2 regions of the Pectobacterium sp. 1950-15 genome follow, and region 1 is predicted to be linked to the other one. Evidence: predicted binding sites of a transcription regulator. Region 1 holds the regulator's gene; the other holds the start of a gene.
What was found. Region 1 encodes CRP, which controls carbon source genes, mostly activating them, when cyclic AMP is high. Its sites were predicted from a motif close to ATGTGANNNNNNTCACAT; they were not measured.
Positions count from the first base shown of each region.

Region 2: the regulator CRP is predicted to act here: its motif matches at 4,673-4,690, upstream of WCT94_RS02795 (NupC/NupG family nucleoside CNT transporter).

Region 1 covers NZ_JBBBQR010000008.1:211,986-219,489, reverse strand. The annotation lists gene WCT94_RS11570 (hydrolase) at 1-275, shown strand, start outside; gene WCT94_RS11565 (YheU family protein) at 277-513, shown strand; gene WCT94_RS11560 (phosphoribulokinase) at 639-1,508, shown strand; gene WCT94_RS11555 (OsmC family protein) at 1,622-2,029, opposite strand; gene crp (cAMP-activated global transcriptional regulator CRP) at 2,403-3,035, shown strand; gene argD (bifunctional acetylornithine/succinyldiaminopimelate transaminase) at 3,226-4,452, opposite strand; gene WCT94_RS11540 (aminodeoxychorismate synthase component II) at 4,572-5,147, opposite strand; gene pelA (pectate lyase PelA) at 5,842-6,966, shown strand.
Region 2 covers NZ_JBBBQR010000002.1:166,801-174,304, forward strand. The annotation lists gene WCT94_RS02780 (MFS transporter) at 1-258, shown strand, start outside; gene WCT94_RS02785 (TonB-dependent receptor domain-containing protein) at 358-2,319, shown strand; gene WCT94_RS02790 (4'-phosphopantetheinyl transferase family protein) at 2,368-3,084, opposite strand; gene WCT94_RS02795 (NupC/NupG family nucleoside CNT transporter) at 3,233-4,510, opposite strand; gene WCT94_RS02800 (TatD family hydrolase) at 4,814-5,611, opposite strand; gene WCT94_RS02805 (CsbD family protein) at 5,726-5,914, opposite strand; gene WCT94_RS02810 (DUF1328 domain-containing protein) at 6,086-6,247, opposite strand; gene osmY (molecular chaperone OsmY) at 6,399-7,007, opposite strand.

The DNA of each region.
Region 1 (7,504 bases):
GACGCTGTAGCGCTCTGCCACTATTGCCTCAGATACGTAAACCGCTGCTCATCATCCATGCGAAGGACGATCCTTTCATGACGTCAGAGGTGATCCCCGATCTGTCGCAGTTACCGTCTAATATTGAATATCAGCTAACAGAACACGGCGGGCATGTCGGCTTCGTCGGTGGAACGCTGATGAAACCGGAAATGTGGCTGGAACAGCGCATTCCCAACTGGCTTAGCCCATTTTTGGACCACGCCACCGATTCCCCTTTGACGCAGGAACCCTAGCGTGATTATTCCCTGGCAACAGCTCGATCCAGAAACGCTGGATAACATCATCGAATCTTTCGTCCTGCGGGAAGGTACCGATTACGGCGAACAGGAGCGGTCGCTGGCGCAAAAAGTGGAAGATATCCGCAGACAGCTCAAGTCGGGCGAGGTGGTGCTGGTGTGGTCTGAGTTACATGAGACCCTCAATATTATGCCGCGCGACCAGTTCAATGCCGGAGGGCATGCCCCCTATTGAGCATGCCGAAAGGCGTGAAAGAATGCGCCAAACATGCTAACAATGATAAAAACTTACGTCATTTTTGAGGATGCGCGCAGGCTCTCGGCCTATGCGGGCATCGCGATCACGGAGTTACGCATCTTATGTCACATCAGCATCCGATCATTGCGGTTACCGGCTCCAGCGGGGCGGGAACCACGACAACCAGTCTGGCCTTCCGTAAGATTTTTCAGCAGTTTGACCTACGTGCCGCCCAGTTGGAAGGCGATAGCTTTCACCGCTATACCCGCCCGGAAATGGACATGGCGATTCGCAAAGCGCGTGATTTAGGGCGCCACATCAGCTACTTCGGCCCGGAAGCGAATGACTTCAGCCTGCTGGAACAGTCGTTTATCGAATATGGCCTACACGGCCGCGGCCAGACGCGTAAATACCTTCATACTTACGATGAAGCTATCCCCTATAATCAGGTTCCCGGAACATTCACGCCGTGGGAGCCGATGCCGGAACCTACCGACATCCTGTTTTATGAAGGGCTGCACGGCGGCGTAGTCACCGAGCAAAACGACGTGGCACAGCATGTCGATCTGCTCGTCGGCGTGGTGCCAATCGTCAACCTGGAATGGATTCAAAAGCTGATTCGTGACGTTAATGAGCGCGGCCACTCGCGTGAAGCGGTGATGGATTCCGTCGTCCGCTCAATGGAAGACTACATCACCTACATCACCCCACAGTTCTCTCGTACGCACATCAACTTCCAGCGCGTACCTACCGTGGACACCTCCAACCCGTTCGCCGCTAAATCGATTCCCTCGCTGGACGAAAGCTTCGTCGTGATTCACTTTCAGGGGTTGGATAACATTGATTATCCCTATCTGCTCGCCATGTTGCAGGGCTCATTTATCTCCCACATCAACACGTTGGTCGTTCCCGGCGGGAAAATGGGGCTGGCGATGGAGCTCATCATGGCACCGCTGGTGCAGCGGTTAATGGAAGGGAAAACCATCGAATAAGCATCGAGAGACACGGGGCGACCACAGGGATGAGGCCTCCCTACGGGGACCTCCCCCTGTGTTTCCCCTAATAACAGGCTTAAGTGAACAGAACTAGTGCCCAGAGAGAGGGATTATTCCAACACTCTAATTTCGTGGCTGTGCGTTACCTCAACGGCTTTGCCCAGCATCAGTGCCACAGAGCAGTATTTTTCCGCAGACAGAGTGACCGCGCGCTCGACGGCTTTGTCGGTCAGCCCTTTCCCCGTAACGATAAAATGCAGATTAATATGGGTAAATAAACGCGGCGCTTCAGACCGGCGCTCTGACGTCAATTTCACTTCACAATCCGCCACATCGTTACGACCTTTTTGCAGAATCGACACCACATCAATCGCGCTGCATCCCCCCACTGACATCAACACCATTTCCATCGGACTGGGCGCTTTATCGCCGGAATTGCCGTCCATCAAGATCTGGTGCCCTGATGCGGATTCGCCCAAAAACGTTAAGCCTTCAACCCATTTTACCCGTGCCTGCATGGTGCCTCTCCACTAAAAATTTTTTGAAAATTTATACCGTTACTGTACAAAAACCAGCGTTAATCAGAGCTTTGTCATGCTGAAGCGAGACAACACAAGACACGTCCTTAAAGCTGTGTTAAAACGAAAATAGAATAGACCTTTTCTGGACAAAGCCAGAAACGAAGAAGATGATGACGTAGCCAGATATACCCAGCCACGTTTACGTTGCAGCAAGGCAGCAACCGGAAAATCAAGGGTACAGTGGTTCCAGTATATTCCCTGACGTCATTCTGCCTAGACTGAATTTTATTTTTTAGCAGTTAAACACGCCGTACAGGGAACTCTGACCCCTGTAATTTGCGCAGTGAATTACAACAGAGGATGATAGCGAATGGTTCTCGGCAAACCGCAGACAGACCCAACTCTCGAATGGTTCCTTTCCCATTGTCATATCCACAAGTATCCATCGAAGAGCACGCTTATTCACCAAGGTGAAAAAGCAGAAACGCTTTACTACATCGTGAAAGGCTCTGTCGCAGTGCTAATCAAAGATGAAGAAGGCAAGGAAATGATTCTTTCCTACCTCAATCAGGGCGATTTCATCGGCGAGCTCGGCCTGTTTGAAGAAGGTCAGGAACGCAGCGCTTGGGTGCGGGCAAAAACCGCCTGTGAAGTGGCTGAAATCTCCTATAAAAAATTCCGCCAGCTCATCCAGGTTAACCCTGATATTCTCATGCGCCTGTCTGCACAAATGGCAAGCAGACTCCAGGTTACCTCAGAGAAAGTCGGCAACCTCGCCTTCCTTGATGTAACCGGCCGTATTGCCCAAACCCTACTCAACCTGGCCAAACAACCTGATGCCATGACGCATCCAGATGGCATGCAAATAAAAATTACCCGTCAGGAAATTGGGCAAATCGTTGGCTGCTCGCGTGAAACCGTGGGCCGCATTCTGAAAATGTTAGAAGACCAGAACCTGATCTCTGCGCACGGTAAAACGATTGTCGTTTACGGCACTCGCTAAATCCCTGTCGCTGTACCCTACCAATAAAAAAGCGTGAAGCCTCGGCCTCACGCTTTTTTTTATGGCGAGCGTCCTGCTCGCCACCCTACGGGCCGTCGCAAGCGACGTTGAAAAACGTTCCCTACGTTTTTTTATGGCGAGCTTCCTGCCCGCCACCTTACAGCCATCGCAGCAACGTTGAGAGAATAACTCAGTTCGCTGCGTTAACCACCTGTGCGACGGCTTTGGCGAACTTCGCCATCCCCTGCACAATATCGTCTTCATCAATGATCAAAGACGGCACAAAGCGGATGACGTTCGGCCCTGCCATCAGCACCATCAGACCCTGCGCTGTTGCAGCAGCCAGAAACTCGCCCGCGCGGCCATGCCACTGCGGCTTCAGCTCTGCCCCCAGCAGTAGCCCCATACCGCGAACCTGCTCGAATACAGCGTACTGCTGGTTAATTTTCTCAAGCTCACTAACAAAACGATCGTGCCGATCTGCCACGCCTGACAGCACTTCCGGCGTGTTAATGATATCCAGCGCGGCTTCGGCCACCGCACAGGCCAGCGGGTTGCCGCCATAAGTGGTGCCGTGTACCCCAACCGTCATCACAGAGGCGATTTCTTCCGTCGTCAGCATCGCGCTAATCGGGAATCCACCGCCCAACGCTTTAGCGGTGGTGAGAATATCCGGCGTAATACCGTAGTGCATGTAGCTGAATAATTTACCGGTACGCCCCATCCCACTCTGCACTTCATCAAATACCAGCAGCGCCTTGTGCTGATCGCACAGATCGCGAACGCCTTGCAAGAACTCAGGCGTAGCAGGCGTAATACCGCCCTCGCCCTGAATCGGCTCCAGTACGACTGCGCAGGTGTGATCGTCCATCACTGCTTTGACCGCAGCCAGATCGTTGAAAGGAACATGGACAATATCCGCAGGCTTAGGTCCGAAACCATCGGCATATTTAGGCTGTCCGCCAACCGAGACGGTGAACAGCGTCCGACCATGAAACGCATTGTAGAAGGCGATAATCTTGGTTTTATACGGGCTATGGCGTTTAACCGCATAGTGACGCGCCAGTTTAAATGCGGCTTCGTTAGCCTCAGCACCGGAGTTAACAAAGAACACACGATCGGCAAAAGTGGCATCAATCAATTTGCTGGCGAGGCGTAGTGCAGGTTCGTTGGTGAAAATATTGCTGGTGTGCCACAGTTTTTCACCCTGCTGCTGCAATGCATTAACCAGTGCAGGATGGCAGTGGCCCAGTGCCGTAACCGCAATGCCACCGGAGAAATCGATATACTCACGGCCGTCCTGATCCCAGACGCGACTCCCTTTACCTTTCACTGGTACAAATTTCGCGGGTGCATAAACCGGCAAAATCACTTTATCGTGAGTATCCCGTGTCACTGCTTTCTGCTCTGCTGCCATTTGCTGCCTCACTCTGCTATCCATCACGTTAGAATGAAAATATAGTCAATAAATATGCATAAAAAATCAATTACAGGCAATATTAAATCGGCTACTAGAGAGAATAACTTTCTATATAGCTAAATTTTAAGGAAATTATCCAAAAGCTGATGCCCTTGCTGGCTAAGAATACTCTCTGGGTGAAACTGCACGCCTTCAAGCGGCAGTGAGCGATGACGGATCCCCATAATCTCATCTCGCTTGCCTTCATGTTCGCTCCAGGCTGTAACCTCAAAGCAATCGGGTAGCGAAGCTGCATCAATGATAAGTGAATGATAGCGAGTCACCGTCAAGGGCTGAGCGAGCCCCGCAAAAACCCCTGTATTGCTGTGCGCAATCGCAGAGGTTTTCCCATGCATAACCTGCCGTGCCCGCACCACACGCGCGCCGAACGTCTGCCCCATCGCCTGATGGCCAAGACACACGCCCAGAATAGGCAATTTATCGGCAAAGTAACGAATTGCAGTCAGTGAAATGCCCGCCTCATCCGGCGTGCAAGGACCCGGTGAAATCACCAATCGCTCAGGCGCAAGCTGTTCAATCTCACGCAGCGTCAGTTCATCATTACGCTTCACCACGACCTGTGCGCCAAGCTCACAAAAGTATTGGTAAAGGTTGTAGGTAAAGGAATCGTAGTTATCGATAATCAGTAGCATATTTATTGCACAGTTAGTCAGGAAAGCCGTACTAACATACATGAAATTCGTGCCAGGCACCCAGACCTTGTCGCCAGCAAAGATAAAAGGCGCGCTATCCCTACGCAATAAATTAGCACGATAATAATTATACCGATCATAAATGATTTATTTCTGTAATAAGCATCTTTATTAATAGGTAATATTTATTATTCATTCCTATAGAAAACGATTTCTTTGAAATCATTTTTAACAAAAAAAATAATAACCAAAAATTCCTTATGAATTAATTAAGTTTTTTTCTACGGGCATAAAAAAACCACGATGTTATTTTTATAATCGATATTTATTTTTAACTTTTGACGGCGATCACAGTTGCGAACCAAGTGAATAACCCCCCAAGTTCAGAATGGATAAAAATAAAGAATTCACATTGAATAAAAAGAGAGGGTGAAAATTAAATAATTGATTTTTAATGATTTTAAATAGAAATTAGTTTCTATTTAAAAGTAATGAACACAAATCTCATCAGTTGTCCTCTTTTATTTAATCAATATATTTTTCACCTCATATTGAATTGTTTATTTTTTATGATAACACTAGGCACGGCTTTATAGACAAACCTTAATTTCATTTTTGTTGAAACAGCCTTCTTATTTACACAGGGTGTGTAGCGATAAATACCCAAAAAATTCTATGTCAAGGAGAGTACACAATGAAATACCTACTGCCTTCTGCAGCTGCAGGACTGTTGCTGCTCGCAGCCCAACCAACAATGGCGGCAAATACGGGGGGTTATGCCACCACTGACGGCGGCGATGTTTCCGGCGCAGTGAAAAAAACCGCACGTTCTTTGCAAGAGATCGTCGATATCATTGAGGCAGCGAAAAAGGACTCAAGCGGTAAAGCGGTCAAAGGCGGCGCCTACCCACTCGTCATCACCTATAACGGTAATGAAGATGCGTTAATCAAAGCGGCTGAAGCCAACATCTGCGGCCAATGGAGCAAAGATCCGCGCGGCGTAGAAGTCAAAGAGTTCACCAAAGGGCTCACCATCCTCGGGACCAACGGTTCTTCCGCTAACTTTGGTATCTGGATTGTAAACTCTTCCAACGTTGTCGTGCGTAACATGCGTTTCGGTTATATGCCTGGCGGAGCAAAAGATGGTGATGCTATCCGTATTGATAACTCGCCGAACGTCTGGATCGACCACAACGAGATTTTCGCCAAGAATTTCGAATGTGCCGGTACACCAGACAACGACACGACCTTTGAATCGGCTGTCGATATCAAGAAAGCCTCAACCAACGTCACAGTGTCATATAACTACATCCATGGCGTGAAAAAAGTGGGTCTGAGCGGTTCAAGCAACACAGATACGGGCCGTAACCTGACTTACCATCACAACATTTACAGCGATGTTAACTCACGTCTGCCGCTGCAACGTGGTGGTCAGGTTCACGCGTACAACAACCTGTATGATGGCATCAAAAGTTCAGGCTTTAACGTTCGTCAGAAAGGGATTGCACTGATCGAAAGCAACTGGTTCGAAAATGCGCTCAACCCAGTGACCGCACGTAATGATGACTCCAACTTCGGTACCTGGGAACTGCGTAACAACAACATTACCAGCCCGTCTGATTTTGCTAAATACAACATCACCTGGGGTAAGCCATCCACACCACACATCAATGCGGATGACTGGAAGAGCACGGGCAAATTCCCTGCACTCCCGTATAGCTACTCACCAGTTTCCGCACAGTGCGTGAAGGATAAACTGGCAAGCTACGCTGGCGTAGGTAAAAACCTGGCAGTACTGACAGCCGCTAACTGTAAATAAGTACATTAAACCCGGCGCATTCACTCTGCGCCGGGTTCTCTGTGAGCGGGTGATTTGGGCTCGCTCATTTTTTAAGGAAGCAGTGCAAGATTGCCAGTGCGACCTTCACAGCAACAGACTTCATGCTGATAGTCCTTCCACCACTATAAGGTATGGTCAGTGAGATCTATTTTCTTTCCTATCGTGTACAGGTGCATTATATAAAATTAATAATATAGCGATTAATAATAATTATTTTTTAACAAACTAAAATGCAAGGTAGAATTAACTCATAACGCAAAAAATATTGAATACGCCTGTGATAGTATATTTTGACTTAAGATGAATTTTTACGTTAGTTGTAACAATTACCATCAGAAAAATCGCGAACTAAAAACCAATAAATCAAGAAACCAGAATGAAACTCCCGTCCGTTAATAAAATAACCCACTGATTTTCTACTCTTTTAAAAGAATGGTGTTTCCTATAAAACCCGAATTACTCAATCATCAGTATTACAAAATGTTTCCATTCTAATACATTTAACATTTCACCCTTG
Region 2 (7,504 bases), on a different contig from region 1:
CTGCCGCATCAGCGCGCCGCCTTCATGTCCTATCAGGGAACCGCGGCGAACGTGGCGTCGGGGCTTGCCAGCGTCGCTTCTGCCGCTTATCTGAGCACCTCGGTTGAGGGAAAAATTGATGGATTTTCACAGCTCGCCGTCGCCAGCACCGTCTTTGCGCTGGCCGCCATGCTGCTAACCCTACGCCTGATTCCACAGCTGGCTGAACGCAGCCGAAAGACGGCCGCACGCCAAACGGCACAGGCTACAGGGCAATAAACCGTTCGATTCACTCAATGAGTGGATCGGCAATGCACGTAATACAGCACGCAATCTATTTACGGGGATATTTTTCCACTCTTTGATGGGGTCTTTGACATGCAGCTAAAACCGGAAAATCGTTTTTCACATCATTATTTCCCACACAGTAAGGTGTATCGCGCCCTGCTGGTGACCGGGTTACTGGCACTGCCTGCGCTCGCGCAGGCAGAAAACGCGGCAGATGAAAAAATCGTCGTGACGGCAACACAGACGAAACACACCACGCTAAGCGCCCCCGCCAGCGTCTCTGTCATCACTCGCGCCGAACTGGAAAAGATGTCGGTGAATAACGTTTCCGACGCAGTGAAAAAGCTGCCGGGCATTAACATCAATCCCTCTACCAGTTATGGCCGTAACGAAATCAAAATCCGCGGTATGCGGGCAGACTACACGTTGCTGCTGGTAAATGGTCGTCGTATCAACTCCCAAGAATCACTCGCGACCGATATGGGGAATGATTTCGATCTTAGCTCCATTCCGATGTCGGCGATTGAACGTATCGAAGTGATTCGTGGCCCAATGTCTTCCTTGTACGGTGCCGATGCATTAGGTGGTGTGGTAAACGTGATTCTGCGCCAGCCAGGGGAGAACGTTGCTGGTGAGATCGGCTATAACTTTCAGGCACCGACCGAAGGTTCTGGCGGCGACCACAATCGTCTGAATGGCTACGTCAGCGGGCCATTAATAGAGAATACGCTGCTGGGCAGTTTGATTGTCGATGGCGGAAAACGTGACGCCTGGCGTACCGATCTATCACAAAACCGCAACACGGATGCCCTGGAAAAACGCGATAACTACAGCGTGCTGGGTAATCTGACGTGGTTGATCGACTCCCAGCAAAGTCTGGATTTTGATGCGACTTATACCAAAGATGACCGCTTCGTCGACTGGAATAACTTTGGCGCAACCGTCCGTAATACACAAAAAATTGATCGCCTCGGTCTGGGACTCACACATAACGGTAGCTGGGATAATTTCGATACGCGGTTACGCTACTACTACGAAAATATCGACTTAATGGATAATTCTGAGCTTAATAAAGGCATTGCCGATATTACTCAAAATAATCAGACAGTTGATGGACAAATCTCCGGTTATTTGGGCGATCATCTGCTAACCGGTGGCGGCGAATACCGCATCACATCGCTGGAACACAGCATGAACATGAAAGGCGGGAAAGTAGACGTCAATCAGAGCGCTCTTTTCCTGCAAGATGAATTCAAGATCGCGGATTTAGCCCTCACCTTTGGCGGCCGCGTCGACCACCATGAAGTCTACGGCACCGAGTTCAGCCCACGAGCCTACGCCACTTATAGTTTAACCGACAACTGGGTGATCAAAGGCGGCGTCAATAAGGCATTTAAAGCACCTACGCTAGCCCAGTTCACCCAAGGCTATTCCAAAGCTGACTGTCGCACAAGATGCCAACGCATAGGTAATCCAGACCTAAAAGCAGAAACCTCTATCAGCTATGAAATCGGCACCGCCTATGAAGCAGAACGCTTCGGCACAGGCGTTACTCTGTTTAATAATGATATCAAGGATATGATCCAAGCCGAGGCGTGGGATAATAAATCCCCGACGGTTACTTACTTCAACGTCAGCAAGGCTCGCATTCAGGGTATCGAAACCTCATTCTGGATCGATGTGACAGAGGACCTGAACTGGACTACCAACTGGACCGTGGTTGATGCCGAAGATCGCACCACCAGAAAGCGTCTGAAGCAAACCCCGAAAAATACGGTTAACACGCAGTTGAATTGGCAGGCACTGGATAACCTCTCAACTTATGTGTCCTACCAGTACACGGGGAATCAATATTTACGTGATAAAGAAACAAATAAAACACGCGGCTTTAATACCGTAGATATCGGTGCAACCTACACGCCAGTTAAAAACGTGGATCTGAAGCTGGGCGTCACTAACCTGACCAACGAAAAACGGGACTATGTTGCCACTAATCTCGACTACTTCCTGTCTGGACGTACGGTATACGGCGGCGTGAGCTATAAGTTCTGATGCCGATAGGTTCTGATCAATAACTCTAGCCCGCTCACGCGGGCTTTTTTAGCAGCAGAGAAACGTGGTGACGTCGTACTCTCGTAGCAGATACGCGCCTTTAAAGCGGCGTCCGGCGTAAAACGTCGGCGTCAGATCGGTCAGCAGTTCCAGCTCAAACTCGCGTTTAGTGATATCCAACGCCACCAGTCGGGCATCCAGAAAATCGAAATAGTGCCTGACCTGTGGGTAAAGCGCCTTAAACAGGCTCTCCTTCGCCGAGAAGCTGATCGTCAGCAAACAGCTAAAGGCTTCTTCCCGCTCCTGAAACCATTGGAATTCTTCATCACCAATGATGCCGGGCCACAGCGATTGCGCACGTTCGTCGGACATAAATCCTTCGATATCCACCCCCACGCACGAGAGCGCATCGCTACGCAAATGGGCAGCACAGAGTACGCTGTCTTTGTTATGGCTCAGCGAACCAGCGATGTTTTCCGGCCACTGCGGCGAGCGGTCTTCTGCGCTATGCAGAATAAAATCAGGATGTCCCAGCTTGTTCAAGACGCGTCTGGCCAGACAGCGCCCAGCCAGAAATTCGGCGCGGCGTTTCGGCACAGCACGCTCCAGTGCATCGGAAAAAGGAATGTTCGCCTCGGCAAAAAGCGCGTCGTCATAGGCAGACAAATGGAAATGGCAGCGAGCAGTAATACCTGGGTAGGCGGCACCGTCCGTTGCCCGTGGAAAAGTAATCCATTCAACATCATCGATAAAAGCAGAAAGCATGTCACTCCACTCAGGCAAGCATATCGCACCCGCATTCGGTAAACGTTGCGTAGACTGCGCTTAATCCCTGAATAACGTAGGGATTTAAACGAACAATGGGCGACTTTCGCCGCCCATCATCTCGCTACTGCAAGAATGCCTGGTTACATTACAGGGCCAGGAAGAACCCTGCGATGCAGGCGCTCATCAGGTTAGAAAGCGTACCTGCCGCGACCGCTTTCAAACCAAAGCGGGCAATATCCTGACGCCGAGTCGGTGCCATACTGCCCAAACCTCCAATAAGAATAGCAATAGACGAAAGGTTAGCAAAGCCGCACAGCGCGAACGAAATCACAGCTTTGGTATGCTCAGACAGAACCTGCAAACCAGCGGCCTGTACCACGTCATCCGCTTTCAAATATTGGCTGAAATTCATGTAAGCCACGAACTCGTTAACAATCAGCTTTTGCCCAATGAACGAGCCCGCCACAGTGGCTTCACTCCATGGAATACCAATCAGGAAAGCAATAGGCGCAAAGCACCAGCCCAGAATCAGTTCCAGCGACAGCTGCGGGTAGTCAAACCAGCCGCCGATCCCGCCCAGAATGCCGTTCAACACGGCGATCAGGGCGATAAACGCCAGTAGCATCGCCCCCACATTCAGTGCCAGCTGCATACCGGAAGCCGCACCGCTTGCCGCCGCATCGATGACGTTAGCCGGGCGATCGTCTTCATCGACAAAGCCTACCATTTCGTCATGGTCGTGCGTTTTTTCCGTTTCCGGCACCATCAGTTTAGCGAACAATAACCCGCCCGGTGCCGCCATGAAGGAGGCCGCAATCAGATATTCCAGCGGCACGCCCATCTGGGCATAGCCCGCCATCACGGCACCTGCAATCGAGGCCAACCCGCCACACATCACCGCAAACAGCTCTGACTGCGTCATGTTGGCGATATACGGGCGAACCACCAGCGGCGCTTCCGTTTGGCCGACAAAAATATTGGCCGTTGCTGAGAGCGATTCGGTACGGGAGGTTCCCAACAGTTTCTGCAATCCGCCACCGAGCACCTTGATGACCAACTGCATAATGCCCATGTAGTACAGCACGGCGATCAGAGAAGAGAAAAAGACGATAATCGGCAATACACGGAGTGCGAAAACAAACCCGCCACCGCCAAAGACTTCGAACATTTTGTCGGAGACCAGACCGCCAAACATAAACGAAACGCCTTGATTTCCGTAGGCGATAACGTTTGCTACACCGCTCGTCATGCCCTCCAGAATTTTGCGTCCTACTGGTACATATAGCACCAGCGCGCCGATACCAATCTGAAGAATGAAAGCACCGACGACGGTGCGCAATCTGATCGCTTTACGGTTATTCGATAACATAACCGCGCATAAAATCAGAACAATCATGCCGATGAGACTCATAACGAGTTGCATGTGCAGTTCCCTATAACGCGTGAAAAAAGTGAAAGCATAATAAAAAATCATTTCGCCAAAGCAGTAAGCACGTGCTGGCGAGCCGATTATAAAGAGTGGCCCGAAAAGGTCGCTAATTTATGTCACAAATACATACAACATCGAACAGTCCAAAACACTAAAAAGTGATCTCCATCACAATTTAGTGGTTGGTATATGAAATCGAAATGACTGTTCTGTCTGTTGTTGCACAGAAATAAGAGAAAAGCGGAAGCAAACAGGCCTCCGCTTTCGGGGAAGGGTTGCAACATAACGGTAGCAGCGTTATGCCGGAGTGAGCCGTCCAAACAGTCTGAATGAATTCTGCCAGAGCGCCTCGGCTATCTCCTCTGGCGGTTCTGTGCGTAGCTCACACAGCGTTTGAAACGCACACGAAATACGCTCGGGTCGGTTTGGCTGCCCCTGATAGCCACTCATCGGCATATCGGGAGCATCCGTTTCCAGCAGCAACCGATCTAACGGCAGTTGCGCAATCGCCTGACGCGTTTTATTTGCCCTGTCGTAGGTAATGGTTCCCCCGACACCGATGTAATAACCCAGTCGGATAAAGGCCTGCGCCTGCGCCAGACTGCCCGCAAACCCATGAACCACACCGGTACGCGGCACGTCGATACGGCGGAGCAATTGTGCCAGCCTATCGTGGCTGCGCCGCGAGTGCAGGATCGTCGGGAGATCGTATTTTTTCGCCAGCCGAAGCTGAGCCTCAAGGAAGGTAAGCTGCCGCTCGAACTGCGGTTCCGGCATATAGAGATCCAGCCCAATCTCACCGAGCGCGACCAGTCTGGCAGGCTGTTGCCGCAGTTCGTCTTCCAGACGAATCAGATCGTCCTCCTGATGCTCGGCGATATAAAGCGGGTGGAGGCCAAGCGCCGCGTAAAGCGGAGGGTAAGTACGGGCAAGCGTCAACACGCGTTCAAAATGCTGAGAAGCCACGGCGGGAATAATGATGCGCTCAACCCCTGCGCCTTGTGCCAGACGCAAGCTTTCCGGTGCATCATCGTAAAAGAGGGGGAAATCGAAATGACAGTGGGTGTCGATAAACCGGTATCGTTCGGAAGGCACGTCGCTTCTCTCCGTCAAGATTAAGTCCACCAGAATGAGGCGACCTAATCGACGAGCAAATGATATCTTGCCAAAGCATCATGGCAGAATAGGATTTGTCGTTGCGGTAGGGCCTCAGTGTAACGTGGTTTTCTCTGAGGATACCTCGTCGTACGCTTTTCCGTAACCCTCTTGCAAAACGCCGGACAAGTAATCATTACTCCCTTCCAGCCAAGCGCAGTCGCTGTCAAACCAATCGGCCCACAGCGCCAGGAAATTTCCTTTCCACTGTTTCCATTTGCCAACAACGATATCGCTATTCATCATAACCCTCCTGATAAACTGTCGAAATGCAGCAAATATGCGGGCAGTATCAGTAAAAGATAGTATGCCAGTAAAGATAGTGTGCCGATAAAATGTGACAGCCGCGTGGCGCGGCTGTGTGCTCTGTATGACATTTCTTTCTATACAGAAAGAATGAAAGAATACGCTGTGCTACGGCCGTTTTCGACCAGTGAACAAGCTAAGCAGAAACAGAATAATACCGACCACAAAGACGATTTTCGCCGCGCCAGCTGCTGTACCGGCCAGTCCGCCGAAACCCAGTGCTGCCGCGATAAGTGCGATAACTAAAAATATAATGCCCCAACGAAACATACGCTCTCCTTACCAGACAAAATGAAAAATCATGGTGGTCATCCTGACGCGATTCTTGCGTCCTGACTGCGTATCCACAGATGGTGTTTTATTATGCGGATTAGGTAGGGTTATCCGCTATGCCGGATAACCCCGTGTGAAATGGCGATGATTATTTAACCGTCAGGTCGTTCTTGACGCTTTTCACACCGTCAACGGCCTTCGCAATACTTTCTGCGCGCTCAGACTGCGCTTTGTTATCCACCCCGCCGCTCAGTTGCACCACGCCTGCCTGTGTTTCCACTTTCACTTTACGGGACGGAACAATATCATCCGCCAGCAGTTTGGCTTTAATCGTGCTGGTAATCACAGCATCATCGGCGTAAGCGCCAACCGATTGAGACTGAGCATCTTTCACCTGCAATTTATCGCTGACAGACTGGACGCCCTCAACCTGCGTAGTGATTTCCACCGCTCGGGTACCCAATGCCTGACTGCCGACAAAGCCCGTGAGCGTAACGACGCCGTTTGACGTTTCAACCGAAATGTCGCTGCTGGTAATCGATTTGTCTTCCAGCAACGCACTCTTCACTTTTGCTGTGATAGCGCTGTCACTCATGTAGCCAGAGGCTTTATTGGCGGAGCTATCGATTTTTGCACCAGTTGTATCCGCGATACGTTCTACTTTCTGCCCCAACGTCTCTTCCGCCATGGCGCCGCCAGCCAGAATCGAACCCAGAGCAACTACGATCAGCGATTGTGTCAATGTGGTCTTTTTCATCGATGTCTTCCTTCTTATGCTCTCTATAAACCCGAAATAAGCTATTTGGGTCACGTTAGCGCCTGCACAGTCATTAGCAAATCAAGGTGATAATGACGTTACCCACGCTCCGATGATTCCCTCTTCTTGCATGAAAAAAATCAGAGCATTGAGTTGCAAATACGAAACAAATCAAAATAATGAACCAACTTAAATTACGTTAACAGTTGAACAAGCTAAATCAGTTAACACGTTGTTAACTATAGCCCACAGAATGGAAAATCACAGGGGTTCGAGAGAATATGTATCGCAATTCAGATTTGTCTGTTGCACCGAGGGACGACATAACGCAGGAAAAAATAAAAAACTAACGCATTGATTTTTAACTAATTTAAAAATAAAAACACCCGGCATAATTGGCCTCAAACCAAACATAACCGGGTGATGATTATTTTAACAATATGGTCACGATTTAAACGCCACAGCCACCGATCTTTTCGTGAAACCGTGGCGCATCA